2 linked regions of the Bosea sp. 685 genome follow. The protein of the gene in region 2 interacts with the protein of the main gene of each other region in a pairwise test. Links are inferred from orthologs where the notes say so. Each region holds a gene or a part of one and is shown on either strand. Other genes may lie near its edges. The genes, in order: ftsH and RMR04_RS09190.

Region 1 (6,038 bases), 560 kb from region 2 along the record:
CGGCCTAGGCCGAGTTGTCGTTAAGCAGCCGCCTTCGTCACGGCCTCGACGACATCGTCGACCGCGCGCATGACGAGGTCAGCGTCATCGCCCTCCGCCATCACCCGGATCACCGGTTCGGTGCCCGACGGGCGGATGACGAGCCGCCCGCCTGCGCCAAGCAATAGCGTTGCCGCCTCGATAGCGCTGACCACGGGCTTCTCCTTGAGTGGCTGGCCCTGCTTGTAGCGTACATTCTTGAGGATCTGCGGCAGCGGCTCGAAGCAGTGGCAGACCTCCGAGACCGGCTTGTCCTTGCGCTTCACCACAGCAAGAAGCTGCAGCGCAGCGACCAGCCCATCGCCCGTCGTCCCGTAATCGGAGAGGATGATGTGGCCGGACTGCTCGCCGCCGACATTGAAGCCATGAGCGCGCATATGCTCGAGCACATAGCGGTCGCCGACTGAGGTCCGCGCCAGCGACAGGCCGAGACCGCCGAGATAACGCTCCAGGCCGAGATTGGACATCACCGTCGCGACGATGCCGGGCTGCGACAGTCGCCCATCCTCCTGCCAACTGCGCGCGATCACGGCCATGAGTTGGTCGCCATCGACGACCTGCCCCTGCTCATCGACGATCAACACGCGGTCGGCGTCACCGTCGAGCGCAATGCCGACATCGGCGCGCAATTCCCGCACCTTCTGGATCAAGGCGGCGGGATGGGTCGAGCCGACATCCTTGTTGATGTTCAGCCCGTCCGGCTCGACGCCGATCGCGATGACCTCCGCCCCAAGCTCCCAGAGCGCTTCGGGGGCGACCTTGTAGGCGGCGCCATTGGCGCAATCGACCACGATCCGTAGACCCTCCAGGCTCATATTGCGCGGCAGGGTGCGCTTGGCGAACTCGATATAGCGGGCATGGGCGCTCTCGATACGCTTGGCCCGGCCGAGCATCGGCGAGGTTGAGAGCCGCGGCGATAGATCGGAATCAAGCAGGGCCGAGATCTCGGCCTCGACCTCGTCATTGAGCTTGTGGCCGTCGGGGCCGAACAGCTTGATGCCGTTATCCTCATAGGGGTTGTGCGAAGCCGAGATCATGACGCCGAGATCGGCACGCATCGAGCGCGTCAGCATCGCGACAGCCGGCGTCGGCATCGGGCCGAGCAGCATCACATCCATGCCCACCGAGGTGAAGCCCGCGACCATGGCGTATTCGATCATATAGCCCGAGAGCCGCGTATCCTTGCCGATGACGACGCGGTGGCGATGCTCGCCGCGATGAAAGGCAATGCCGGTCGCCTGGCCGACCTTCAGGGCGAGATCGGGCGTGATGACGCCGTTGGCGCGCCCGCGAATGCCGTCGGTTCCGAAATATTTGCGTGTCATGTTTGCTCTGTCCACACGAGCCCGCAGGCTCGATCCGGCTTCCTTCTATAGCCGGAATTGGTTTCCGCCTTCTCACGATTTGTGACGAATCCTATCCGACCACGGGGCGGAGCAGGCGCAAGACGCTGCCATTGGCTGCGACCGGGCAGCTACACTCGAAACCAGAGCCTCATCTCGAGAAGAGAAAACTGTGGCTCACAAGAAAAAAGGCGGCCGATACGGCCGCCTTTTCCAATCGGGAGAGGTTTCGCCTCAGAGCTGCGGCTGCGGCTCCAGCCCGGCGTCGGGTTCGCCGCGCTTGCGGCCGCGGCCGGCGCTGGGAACCGCCGAACCACGCGGCGCATGCGGCGTGTCGTCGGTCTCACGCACCGGGCGCTTGCCAGCGATCAGGTCGCGGATCTCGTCGCCGGTCAACGTCTCGAATTCGAGCAGCGCCTCGGCCACCGCGACGAACTGCTCGTGGTGCTCGGTCAGGATCGCGGTGGCATCGAGATAGCCCTGATGGACGAGCTTGCGGACCTCGCTATCGATCTTCTGCGCGGTCGCCTCGGACAGGCTCTGCGTCCGACCCATCGACATGCCCAAGAAGACCTCCTCCTGGTTGTCGCCATAGGCGACCATGCCGAGTTCCTTGGAGTAGCCCATCTGGGTGACCATGGCTTTCGCCATCTTGGTCGCCTGCTGGATGTCGCCAGTCGCGCCCGAGGTGACGTTCTCCATGCCGAAGGTCATCTCTTCCGCCACGCGCCCGCCCATGGCGACCGCGAGCTGCGAGGTGAACTCCTTGAATTTCATCGAGTAGCGGTCGCCCTCGGGCAGGAACTTGACCATGCCGAGCGCACGGCCGCGCGGGATGATCGTCGCCTTATGGACCGGGATACCGGCGGGGACATAAAGCCCGACGATGGCGTGACCGGCCTCGTGATAGGCGGTCAGCTTCTTCTCTTCCTCGGACATCGCCATGGATTTGCGCTCGGCGCCCATCATGACCTTGTCCTTGGCGTCCTCGAACTCGGCATGGGTGACCATCCGCTTGGCGCGACGCGCCGCGAGCAAAGCCGCCTCGTTGACGAGATTCATCAGGTCGGCGCCCGAGAAGCCCGGCGTACCGCGGGCCAGGATCTTGAGATCGACATCGGGAGCCAGCGGCACTTTGCGGACGTGGACGCGCAGGATCTTCTCGCGACCGGCGACATCGGGGTTCGGCACGACGATCTGGCGGTCGAAACGGCCCGGACGCAGCAGCGCGGGGTCGAGCACGTCGGGACGGTTGGTGGCGGCGATGATGATGACGCCCTCATTCGCCTCGAAGCCGTCCATCTCGACGAGGAGCTGATTCAGCGTCTGCTCGCGCTCATCATTGCCGCCGCCGAGGCCGGCACCGCGATGGCGGCCGACCGCGTCGATCTCGTCGATGAAGATGATACAGGGCGAGTTCTTCTTGGCCTGCTCGAACATGTCGCGCACACGGCTCGCGCCGACGCCGACGAACATCTCGACGAAGTCGGAGCCCGAGATGGTGAAGAACGGCACATTGGCCTCGCCGGCGACGGCGCGCGCGGTCAAGGTCTTGCCGGTACCGGGAGGACCGACCAGCAATACGCCGCGCGGGATGCGCCCGCCGAGCCGCTGAAACTTCTGCGGATCGCGCAGAAACTCGACGATCTCCTGAAGGTCTTCCTTGGCCTCGTCGATACCGGCGACATCCTCGAAGGTGACGCGGCCATGCGCCTCGGTCAGGAGCTTCGCCTTGGATTTGCCGAAGCCCATGGCCCGACCGGCGCCGTTCTGCATCTGGCGGGACATGAAGATCCACAGGCCGATGAAGATGACGAAGGGCAGCGAGTTCACCAGCAGCGCCATGAACCAGGGCGTGCCCTCGGACGGCGCCCGCGCCGAGACCTGAACGCCCTTCTGGGCCAAGGTCTTGAGCAGTGCCGGGTCGCCATAAGGCGCGTAGGTCACGAAGCTGCGGCCATCCGAGAAGGTGCCGGAAATCTCCTGGCCGGCGACCACGACATTGGCGATACGCCCGGCCTCCGACTCGTTGATCAGCTGGCTATAGGGAATTTCATTGGTGCTGGCGCGCTGGCTTGGGCTCTGGAAGAGCGTGACGAGCGCCAGAACCAGCAGGAAGATCACCACCCAAAGGGCGAAATTACGGAAGTTCGGATTCATCACCAGTCCGATCGGGCCTGCCGGAATGCCGGAGGAGGCCAAGGGTTTGCTAGGCTAATCTAGGTGCGGCACACGCCCTTGCCAAGGGAAACGGGCCAATCGACCAGACCTTATGACGCCGCAGGGTGAACGCCCCGCTTGCGGACAGGCTCGCGCCGCACGCAAAGGACGCCATCGCGACCAAGCGTCAGCACGCACCCCGACAATGTCCGTGTCAAGGCAAACCGCGCCCGCGCCGCCTCGATCAACGCAAAACCGCAGCTTTCGAGCCTCTCCAGCCGCGCCACGGTGTCTTCATCGGCGCCGACGCTATCGACGGCCCGCGCCAGCAGGCGCAGCAGCATTTCCTCGGGATGGTCGAGCAGGGCAGTAAAGCCAAGCTTGACCGCACCAGCCTCGTCGCAGGGCATAACGATCGCCGGCCAGAGCGCCTCGGCCCGGCTTGCCAACGCCCTCTCCATGCGCGCCAGCCGCGTCGCCAGCGTCCCCAGGCGACCGGCGTCGAGGCCGGCCTCCGACAGCACCGGCATCAGCATGCGCCAGCGCACGCGCTCGAAGCGCGGGTCGAGATTGCTCGGATCGGCCGCGAACCACAGGCCGCGTGCCCGGGCCGTGGCGACGAGCCGCGCCTTGGAGACGCTCAGCAGCGGCCGCGCCAGCGTGATTTCGTCCCGGCGGCTGCGCGCCCGCATGCCGGCAAGCCCGGCCGGTCCCGAGCCATGCGCCATCCGCATCAGCAGCGTCTCAGCCTGATCGTCCAGCGTATGGGCGGTGACGACCACCGCGCCGCCGCGCCGCTCGGCCTCGCGGGCGAGCAGATGGTAGCGGGCTGTTCGCGCCCGATTTTGCAAACCGGTCGCGGGCTTTGGACCGAGCCAGGGCAGGAGCGCGTGAGGAACACCGAGCCCATCGCAAAGCCGGGCCACGGCCTGCGCCTCGGCCGCGGAACCTTCGCGCAGACCATGATCGATCGTCGCGGCGACGATCGCGGGCCGCCCGGGATGGCCTGCCCATTCAGCGAGCAAAGCCAGCAGCGCGACCGAATCCGGGCCGCCCGAGACCGCGACGAGCAATCTGGGTTCATGGGCGAGATCGGCGAAAAGCACCTCCGCCTCGCCGGCGAGGATCGGCTCGTGCTCCGCGACCGAGGCCGGCAGCGCGCTCAAGCGCAACCGGAGCGGCGGCGCTCGCGCTCGACGCCCTGACGCACGGCGCTGGAGGCGGCGGGATAGTCAACGCCGACCTTGGCGTAGGTGGCGCAGGCCTGATCGCGCGCGCCCAGCCCGTTCAGAGCCATGCCAAGCCTGAGCAGGCTGTCAGGCGCCTTGGTGGAACGCGGGTTCTCGCGCGAGATCTTCAGGAACTGCTCGGCCGCCTCGCGATAGCGCTGGCGCTGGAAATAGCTCTCGCCCAGCCAATAGGTCGCGTCGGCCGCGAGCCGGTCGCGCGGATAGCTCTGCAGGAACTGGCGGAAGCCCATCTCGGCCTGCTCGTATTCCTTGCGCAGCACCGAGGCGTAGGCGATGTCATAGGCTTCCTTGGCCGAGCTCACGCCGCCCGCCGCGGCCACGCTCGGCCCACGCGGAACCGCCGGGGGCAAGGCCCCTTGCGGCACGGTGCGTCCGACGCCCTGGATGTCGAGCGGACCTTGGCCCGGCGCTCCCGCGAAATCCTCCTCGATGATACCCTCCACGCCACCGCCGAGCGAGCGCGGCGCGCCGGCCGCCCCTTGCTGCGTCGTGGGATCGAAGGCATCTCCGCGCCGCTGGCGCTGGCCGCCGGCAGGCGCGCTGCTCGGCGCCGTTGCTGGCGCCGCCCCACCAGTGCGGCCGCCGCCACGCTCGTTCAGGCGGAAATCGACATCTTCCTGAAACTTGCGCAATTGCTCGGTGAGACGCTTGTTCTCGAACTGGAGCTGCTCGATCTGGCCGGAGAGCTGACGCAACTGGTTCTCGAGCCGCGCGGTGCGCACGGTGAGTTCGGCCGCGTCCTGGGCTCGCGCGGGAGCCGCTATGGCGAATGCCATCCAGCCTGCGGCCAGAACGACCAGCAGGGAATGGGCCTTGCGGTGAAGAGCGACGTCTTTGAGCATTATCGACAACCGGTTGCGCTTGGTTCGGGCGCTATAACACGCCCTCACCACGGCCAAAATATGAAAGGGCCGGCGGCTTCCTCTTCGGAAGGCGCCGGCCCGAACTTGATCGGGATGCTGGGTGGCGATCAGACGCCGCCGGCCCCGTCGAGCACCGTCACCGAGCGGCGGTTTTGCGACCAGCACGAGATGTCGTTGCAAACAGCGACCGGGCGCTCCTTGCCGTAGGAGACAATGCGCATGCGGTTGCCCTGGATGCCGCGCGAAGCGAGATAGTCGCGCACGGTCTGGGCCCGGCGGGCCGAGAGCGAGAAGTTGTATTCGCGCGTACCGCGCTCGTCGGCATGACCTTCGACCACAAAGGTGTAACGCGGATAACGCTGCAGCCAGGCCGACTGCTTGTC
Region 2 (6,112 bases):
AGACGCTCGCCGTCGGAGACGGCGCCAATGACCTCGCCATGCTGGGCGAAGCGGGCCTGGGCGCAGCCTTCCGCGCCAAGCCGGCGGTCGCCGCCGCCGCTCATGCGCGGCTCGACCACGCCGATCTGACGGCGCTGCTCTATGCCCAGGGCTATACCGGCGCGGAGATCGTCAGGTAGCACCTGACCTTGGAAGCTCCGGAATCTCGACGCTCCGGAACAAAGCCTCCAAGGCGACAACACGAAAAAGGGCGGCCTCGACGGCCGCCCTTTCGCAAATCCATGACGCCCAGTGTTAGTTCATCGATACCGCGACGAAGCGGACCTCGCCCTGCGCGTTCGAGACCAGCAGCAAGGCGGACTTCTTGCCGTCCTTCTTCAAGGCATCGAGACGCTTGGTCACATCCTCAGGCGAGTTCACCGGCTCCTGGCCGACCTCGACGATCAGTTCGCCAACCGAGATGCGCTTATCCGCGGCGTTCGAATTCGGGTCGACTTTGGTGATGATGACGCCCTTGGTGCCGTCCTTGATCGCGTAGCGCTTCTTCAGCTCCTCGGTCTGCGGCGAGAATTCGAGGCCGAGAGCGCTGGTCACGGCAGGCTTGGCAGGCTCCGCCGGCGTGCGTGCCGAGGCGGGCTGGACCTTCTCGCCATCCTCGAGGCGGCCAAGCTTGACCGTCTTCACCTCTTCCTTGCCCTTGCGCACGATGCTGACAGGCACATCCTTGCCCACAGGCGTCGCGGCGACGATGCGCGGCAGGTCGCGCGAATCCTTGACCTCCTTGCCGTCGAACTTGACGACCACGTCGCCGATCTCGAGGCCCGCGGGCTTGGCCGGTCCCTTGTCGTCGATGCCGGCGATCAGCGCGCCACGCGCCGTACCAAGGCCGAGCGCCTCGGCGGTGGCATCGTCAACGCTCTGGATGCGCACGCCGAGCCAGCCGCGGCGTGTCTCGCCGAACTCGCGCAATTGCTCGACGACATTGGCCGCGAGCGAGGACGGCACGGCAAAGCCGATGCCGACCGAACCGCCCGTCGGCGACAGGATCGCCGTGTTGATGCCGATGACCTCGCCCGCCATGTTGAACAGCGGCCCGCCAGAATTGCCCTTGTTGATGGCAGCGTCGGTCTGGATATAGGTGTCGTAGGGTCCCTGGCTGATGTCGCGGTTGCGTGCCGAGATGATACCCGACGAAACCGAACCGCCCAGCGCGAACGGATTGCCGATCGCCATCACCGGATCGCCGATGCGCATCGCATCGGAATCGCCGAACTTGACCGCAGGCAGCGGCTTGTCGTGCTTCACCCGCAGCACCGCGAGATCGACCTTGGCGTCCTTGCCGATGACCTCGGCCTTGAGGCGCAGGCCGTTGGGGAAGATCACCGTGATCTCGTTGGCGTCACCGATGACGTGGTTGTTCGTCACGACGATGCCCGACGCGTCGATCACGAAGCCCGAGCCCGCCGATTGCGAGCGGCGCGGCTGCGGCGCCTGGCGCTCGCCCTGCTGGTTCTGGCCGTCGCGACCTTGGCCGCGCCGGTTGAAGAATTCCTCGAACAGGTCGCCGAAGGGCGTGTCGGGGCCGAGCTGCGGCAGTTGCGGCAGGGTGCGGCCCTTGGCATCTCCCGTCGTCACCGCCGAGATGTTGACCACCGCGGGCATGACCTTGTCGACGAGATCGGCCAGCGAAACCTGGCCGGCCAGCACCGGCGAATTCGCCTGCGCGGGAGCCGAGACGGCGCCCAGCGGCAGCAGAGCCGTGCTGCAGACCAGTGCAATCCGGGCGAGCCGAAGAGGAGACTGTTTGAATGCCATCAGGGTCCTCATGAGAAGAATGGGCAGGCAATCAGCCTGCCAGAATAGGCTGAAGTAATGAACCTGAAAATACGGCGGAAGCGCGATGCAGCGTGAATCGCGGTGCACGATCGCGTCATCGGGCATCCCGCACGGCCAAGCCCGCCCCACGCAGGAGCCTTGCGAGAGGCCGGCAGACGCGAGGGCACCAATCCGATGCTGAAACGACGGTCCGCCCGCCGCTTGCAAGCAGATCTTACCTAAACGCCGCCGCGCACCAGCCAGACCAAGACGACACCGAGCACGGCGGAGCCGATTCCGATCAACCGCATACGGTCGACCGGCGTCTCGGCTGCGCTGCGCAAAGCATCCTTGGCGAGGTTCGGCACCGCCGCGAACAGGATGCCCTCGATGGCGAAAACCAGGCCGAGCGCCGCGATGAAATCCCACATACGCGGCGCCCGGGTTCGAATCAGGGCCGCGCCGGCGCGGCCGGCACGGTGGTCGTCGCGCCCGCATCCCGCTGGGCTTGCGGCCCATTGAAGAAGCGGAAGAACGGGGTATCGGGCGAGAGCACCATGCGCGTATCGCCCGGCTTGATGCTGGCCTCATAGGCCTGCATCGAACGATAGAACGCGAAGAACTCCGGATCCTTGCCGAAGGCTTCGGCGAAGACGCGGTTGCGCTCGCCTTCACCCTCGCCGCGAACTTCGTCCGAACGGCGCTGTGCCTCGGCGACGATCACGGTCGAATCCCTGTCGGCACGCGCCCTGATCTCCTGCGCCTGCTGGGCACCGAGCGCACGGGCTTCGGCCGCCTCGCGCTGACGTTCCGTCTGCATGCGCTGGAACACGGCTTGCGAGTTGGCAGCCGGCAGATCGACGCGGCGCAGGCGCACATCGACGACGGTCATGCCGAAGCGCGCCGCCTCACGGTTCACATCGTCACGAATACGGCTCATCAAGCGCGAACGGTCGGTACGGACCATGGCGGTAAAGCTCGCCTCAGCTAACACGCTGCGGACATTGCCGTTGACGATCGAGGCAAGCTGCGAGTTGGCGCGCGGGATGCTGTTGACCGCCTGATAGAACTTCAGCGGGTCGGAGATCCGGTAGCGCGTGAAGGCATCGACGACGAGCCGCTTCTGGTCCGAGGCGATGATTTCCTGCGACGGCAAGTCCAGATCGAGGATGCGGTTGTCGAGGAAGGTCACCGTCTCGAACGGCGCCGGCAGCTTGAAGTAGAGCCCGGGCGCGGTCGCAATGGTGCGCACTCGCCCGAACTGCAGCACGATGGCCGATTGCGTCTGCTGCACGACGAAGGTGCCGGCATAGAGCAGGACCGCGGCGAGGCCGACGAGGATGAGCGCACCAAGGCGCAGGATCGAACCGTTCATCGGACCGCTCCTCCCTGCTGAGCGCCCGGCGCCGTGCGCCGCTGCTGGAGTTCGTTGAGAGGCAGATAGGGCACGACGCCCTGGCTACCATTCTTCTGGTCGATGATCACCTTATCGGTGCCGCCAAGCACGCGCTCCATCGTCTCGATGAAGAGGCGCTCGCGGGTCACGGCCGGCGCATTCTTGTACTGCGCATAGACCGCATTGAAACGGCTCGCCTGACCCAGCGCTTCGGCCACCGTCTGGTCCTTATAGGCTTCGGCCGACTGGACGAGCTGTGCCGAACGGCCGCGCGCTTCCGGCACGACGCGGTTGGCATAGGTCTGCGCTTCGTTGCGCAGGCGCTCCTGGTCGGCGCGCGCCGCCTGGACGTCGCGGAACGAATCGATGACCTGCTGCGGCGGATCGACCTTCTGCATCTGCACGAGGCGGATCTGGACGCCGGCCTTGTAGGTGTCCAACGTCTCCTGCATCAAATGGCGCACCTCGGTCTCGATCGCGCCGCGATCGGTGGTCAGCACCGGCTGGATGTTGCGGCGGCCGACGACTTCGCGCATCGCGCTCTCGGCAACGGCCTTCACCGTGCCCGGCGGATCCTGGATATTGAAGACGTAGTTCTCGGGCGCGACGGGGTCGATCTGCCACTGCACGATGACGTCGACGTCAACGATGTTCTCGTCGCCGGTCAGCATCAGGCTCTCTTCGATCACGTCGGTTTGCCGCGAGGTGCGCACCGATTCGACCGTGCGGAAGCCGACCTCGGTGGTGACGACATTGGTCACCTGGGGCTTGATCACGCCGCCGATCGGATAGGGCCAGTTCCAGTTGGCGCCTTCGCCGGTCTTGCCGATATATTTGCCGAAGACGGTGTTGAGGCCGACCTCGTTGGGGCGCACGAAATAAACACCGGTCGCGAGCCAGACCAGCACCAGGACGAGCACGCCGAGAATCAGGCCGCGCCCGCCGACATTGCCGCCCGGAAGCAAATTCTTGAGCCGGTCCTGGCTGCGCCGCAGGATCTCTTCCAGATCGGGCGGCGAACCGCCACCGCTGCCGCCGCCATTCGAGCCGCCGCCCCAAGGGCCGCCACCGCCGCCGCTTCCACCGCGATTGCCCCAGGGTCCACCCCCGCCGCCACCGCTCCCACTACCGCCGCTCTGGTTGCTCCAAGGCATACTTGCGCCGTTCCCTTACGCTCGTGTCAGGCCGTGCAATAGGCGAATGCCGGCCATTTGTCAGCGCCCTTGCGGGGCCGTGGCGCTGACTTGGGCATGGGACATGGATTCGTCAACGGCGCAAGCCATTCATCGTCAACGGAAAGCCGGCTCATGGCCGGCGACGAAACGTCGCGAAGGTGAAGGCGTGCTCATCATCGGGACCGTGGGGGTGCTCTTCGCGTGCGACACCTTCGAAGGCGGCGCGATTCCAGTCCGGGAAAACCGCATCGCCCTGCGGCGCCGCATGCACGAAGGTCAGTTCGAGCCGGTCGACGAAAGGCAGGGCCTGGCCATAGATCTCCGTGCCGCCGCCGATGATGACCGAATGCGCGCCCATCGCGCCGCCCAGGCTCTGGGCGAGCTCGAGCGCTCCTTCAAGTGAATGCGCGACATGCACGCCCTCTGCGCTGAAATGCGCATCGCGCGTCAGCACGATCGTCTCGCGTCCCGGCAGCGGCTTGCCGATCGAGAGATAGGTCTTGCGCCCCATGATGATAGGGCAACCCGTCGTCAGGCGGCGGAACCGCCGCATATCGGTCTTCAATCGCCAGATCAGCTTGTTGTCGTCGCCGATGACATTGTTGTCAGCGATGGCTGCGACAATGACGAGGGGAAGCGCTGCCATCGTCTCAGTTCCCCTGCCCCAACCGCGCCAAAGCCTCGCCTTCGAGCCGCTTCACCGTCCACTCGTCCTGCGCGGCGGCTCCGATCGAGCGATAGAACACCCGCGACGGCTCGTTCCAGTTCAGCACCCACCAGGCCAGGCGCGGCAGTCCCTCCTCGACGCAGCGCCTGGCAAGGTTCGCGATCAGCCCCTTGCCGATGCCGCGCCCGCGCTGACCGGGCCGCACATAGAGATCCTCCAGCCAGATGCCGTGCCGGCCCGAGAAGGTGGAATAGGTGTAGAACCAGACCGCGAAGCCGACCGGCTCGCCCTCCCACTCCGCGATGTCGCAGAATGTGCGCGGGTTCGGGCCAAACAGCGCCAAGGCGATGTCAGCCTCCGTCGCCGCGACCTCATGCAGCAGCTTCTCGTATTCGGCCAGTTCCCTGATGAAACCGAGGACGAGGCCAGCCTCGTCTGGACGGGCGGGGCGGATGGTCAAGCTCATGGCGAGAGGCCCTGCGACGACGACCGCCGCGCTCATGGAAACATGAAGGAGAATCGGCAAGCCGACACGCCACGATTTGTCTCGCGCATAACCCGGAAAAGCGCCAGCCGGCAGAACCGACGTGACATGCAGAAGGCCGCACTCAGGCGGCAGCGGTCACGATGATCTCGACGCGAAAGTCCGGATCGGCCATGCCGACGGTGCCGCAGCTGCGCGCCGGCGCGTTGTCTCGGTCGATCCAGGCGTCCCACACCGCATTCATGCCGTCGTAATCGTCCATGGTTCTCAGCCAGATCGTGGCTGAGAGGACCTTGCTCCGGCCACTTCCGACTTCGGCAAGCGCGGCATCGATCTTGGCGAAAGCCTCTTGCGTCTGCTGGGCGATGTCGCCCCGCTTGTCGTCGCAGACCTGGCCGGTCAGGTAGATGACGCCACCATGCACCACCGCGCGGCTACGGCGGCTATTCGCGCCGATACGCTGGATATCGTTCATGTCCTGTCCTTGTTGCTGGTGAGAGATGCAGCCGTTCAGGCGCTCGCGAGGGCCGGCGTCTCGACGACGCCTTCCGCCTGGCGCCAGGCGAAGCCCAGAT

What was found.
Region 1: the proteins of RMR04_RS09190 (region 2) and ftsH interact in binary tests that used the Escherichia coli proteins (3 or more experiments, as listed by UniProt). The link is inferred for Bosea sp. 685 from one-to-one orthologs.

Annotation. Positions count from the first base shown.
Region 1 is NZ_CP134779.1:1,105,976-1,112,013, reverse strand. What follows is about bases 1,080-4,005. They hold ftsH (ATP-dependent zinc metalloprotease FtsH), read right to left. Parts: upstream 3,543-4,005; coding sequence 1,617-3,542; downstream 1,080-1,616. Other genes in these bases: tilS (tRNA lysidine(34) synthetase TilS), read right to left, coding at 3,653-4,005; glmM (phosphoglucosamine mutase), read right to left, coding at 1,080-1,364. Outside these bases: more of glmM, read right to left, coding at 21-1,079; more of tilS, read right to left, coding at 4,006-4,708; tol-pal system protein YbgF, read right to left, coding at 4,705-5,634; peptidoglycan-associated lipoprotein Pal, read right to left, coding at 5,763-6,038. UniProt on the Escherichia coli protein: Acts as a processive, ATP-dependent zinc metallopeptidase for both cytoplasmic and membrane proteins. Plays a role in the quality control of integral membrane proteins.
Region 2 is NZ_CP134779.1:1,664,446-1,670,557, reverse strand. Bases 1,229-4,228 are described here. They hold RMR04_RS09190 (protease modulator HflC), read right to left. Parts: upstream 3,191-4,228; coding sequence 2,267-3,190; downstream 1,229-2,266. Other genes in these bases: hflK (FtsH protease activity modulator HflK), read right to left, coding at 3,187-4,228; RMR04_RS09195 (DUF2065 domain-containing protein), read right to left, coding at 2,055-2,246; RMR04_RS09200 (Do family serine endopeptidase), read right to left, coding at 1,229-1,815. In the rest of the region: phosphoserine phosphatase SerB, read left to right, coding at 1-179; more of RMR04_RS09200, read right to left, coding at 295-1,228; more of hflK, read right to left, coding at 4,229-4,365; RMR04_RS09180 (dihydrofolate reductase), read right to left, coding at 4,517-5,032; RMR04_RS09175 (GNAT family N-acetyltransferase), read right to left, coding at 5,037-5,519; RMR04_RS09170 (RidA family protein), read right to left, coding at 5,662-6,012; RMR04_RS09165 (GntR family transcriptional regulator), read right to left, coding at 6,048-6,112.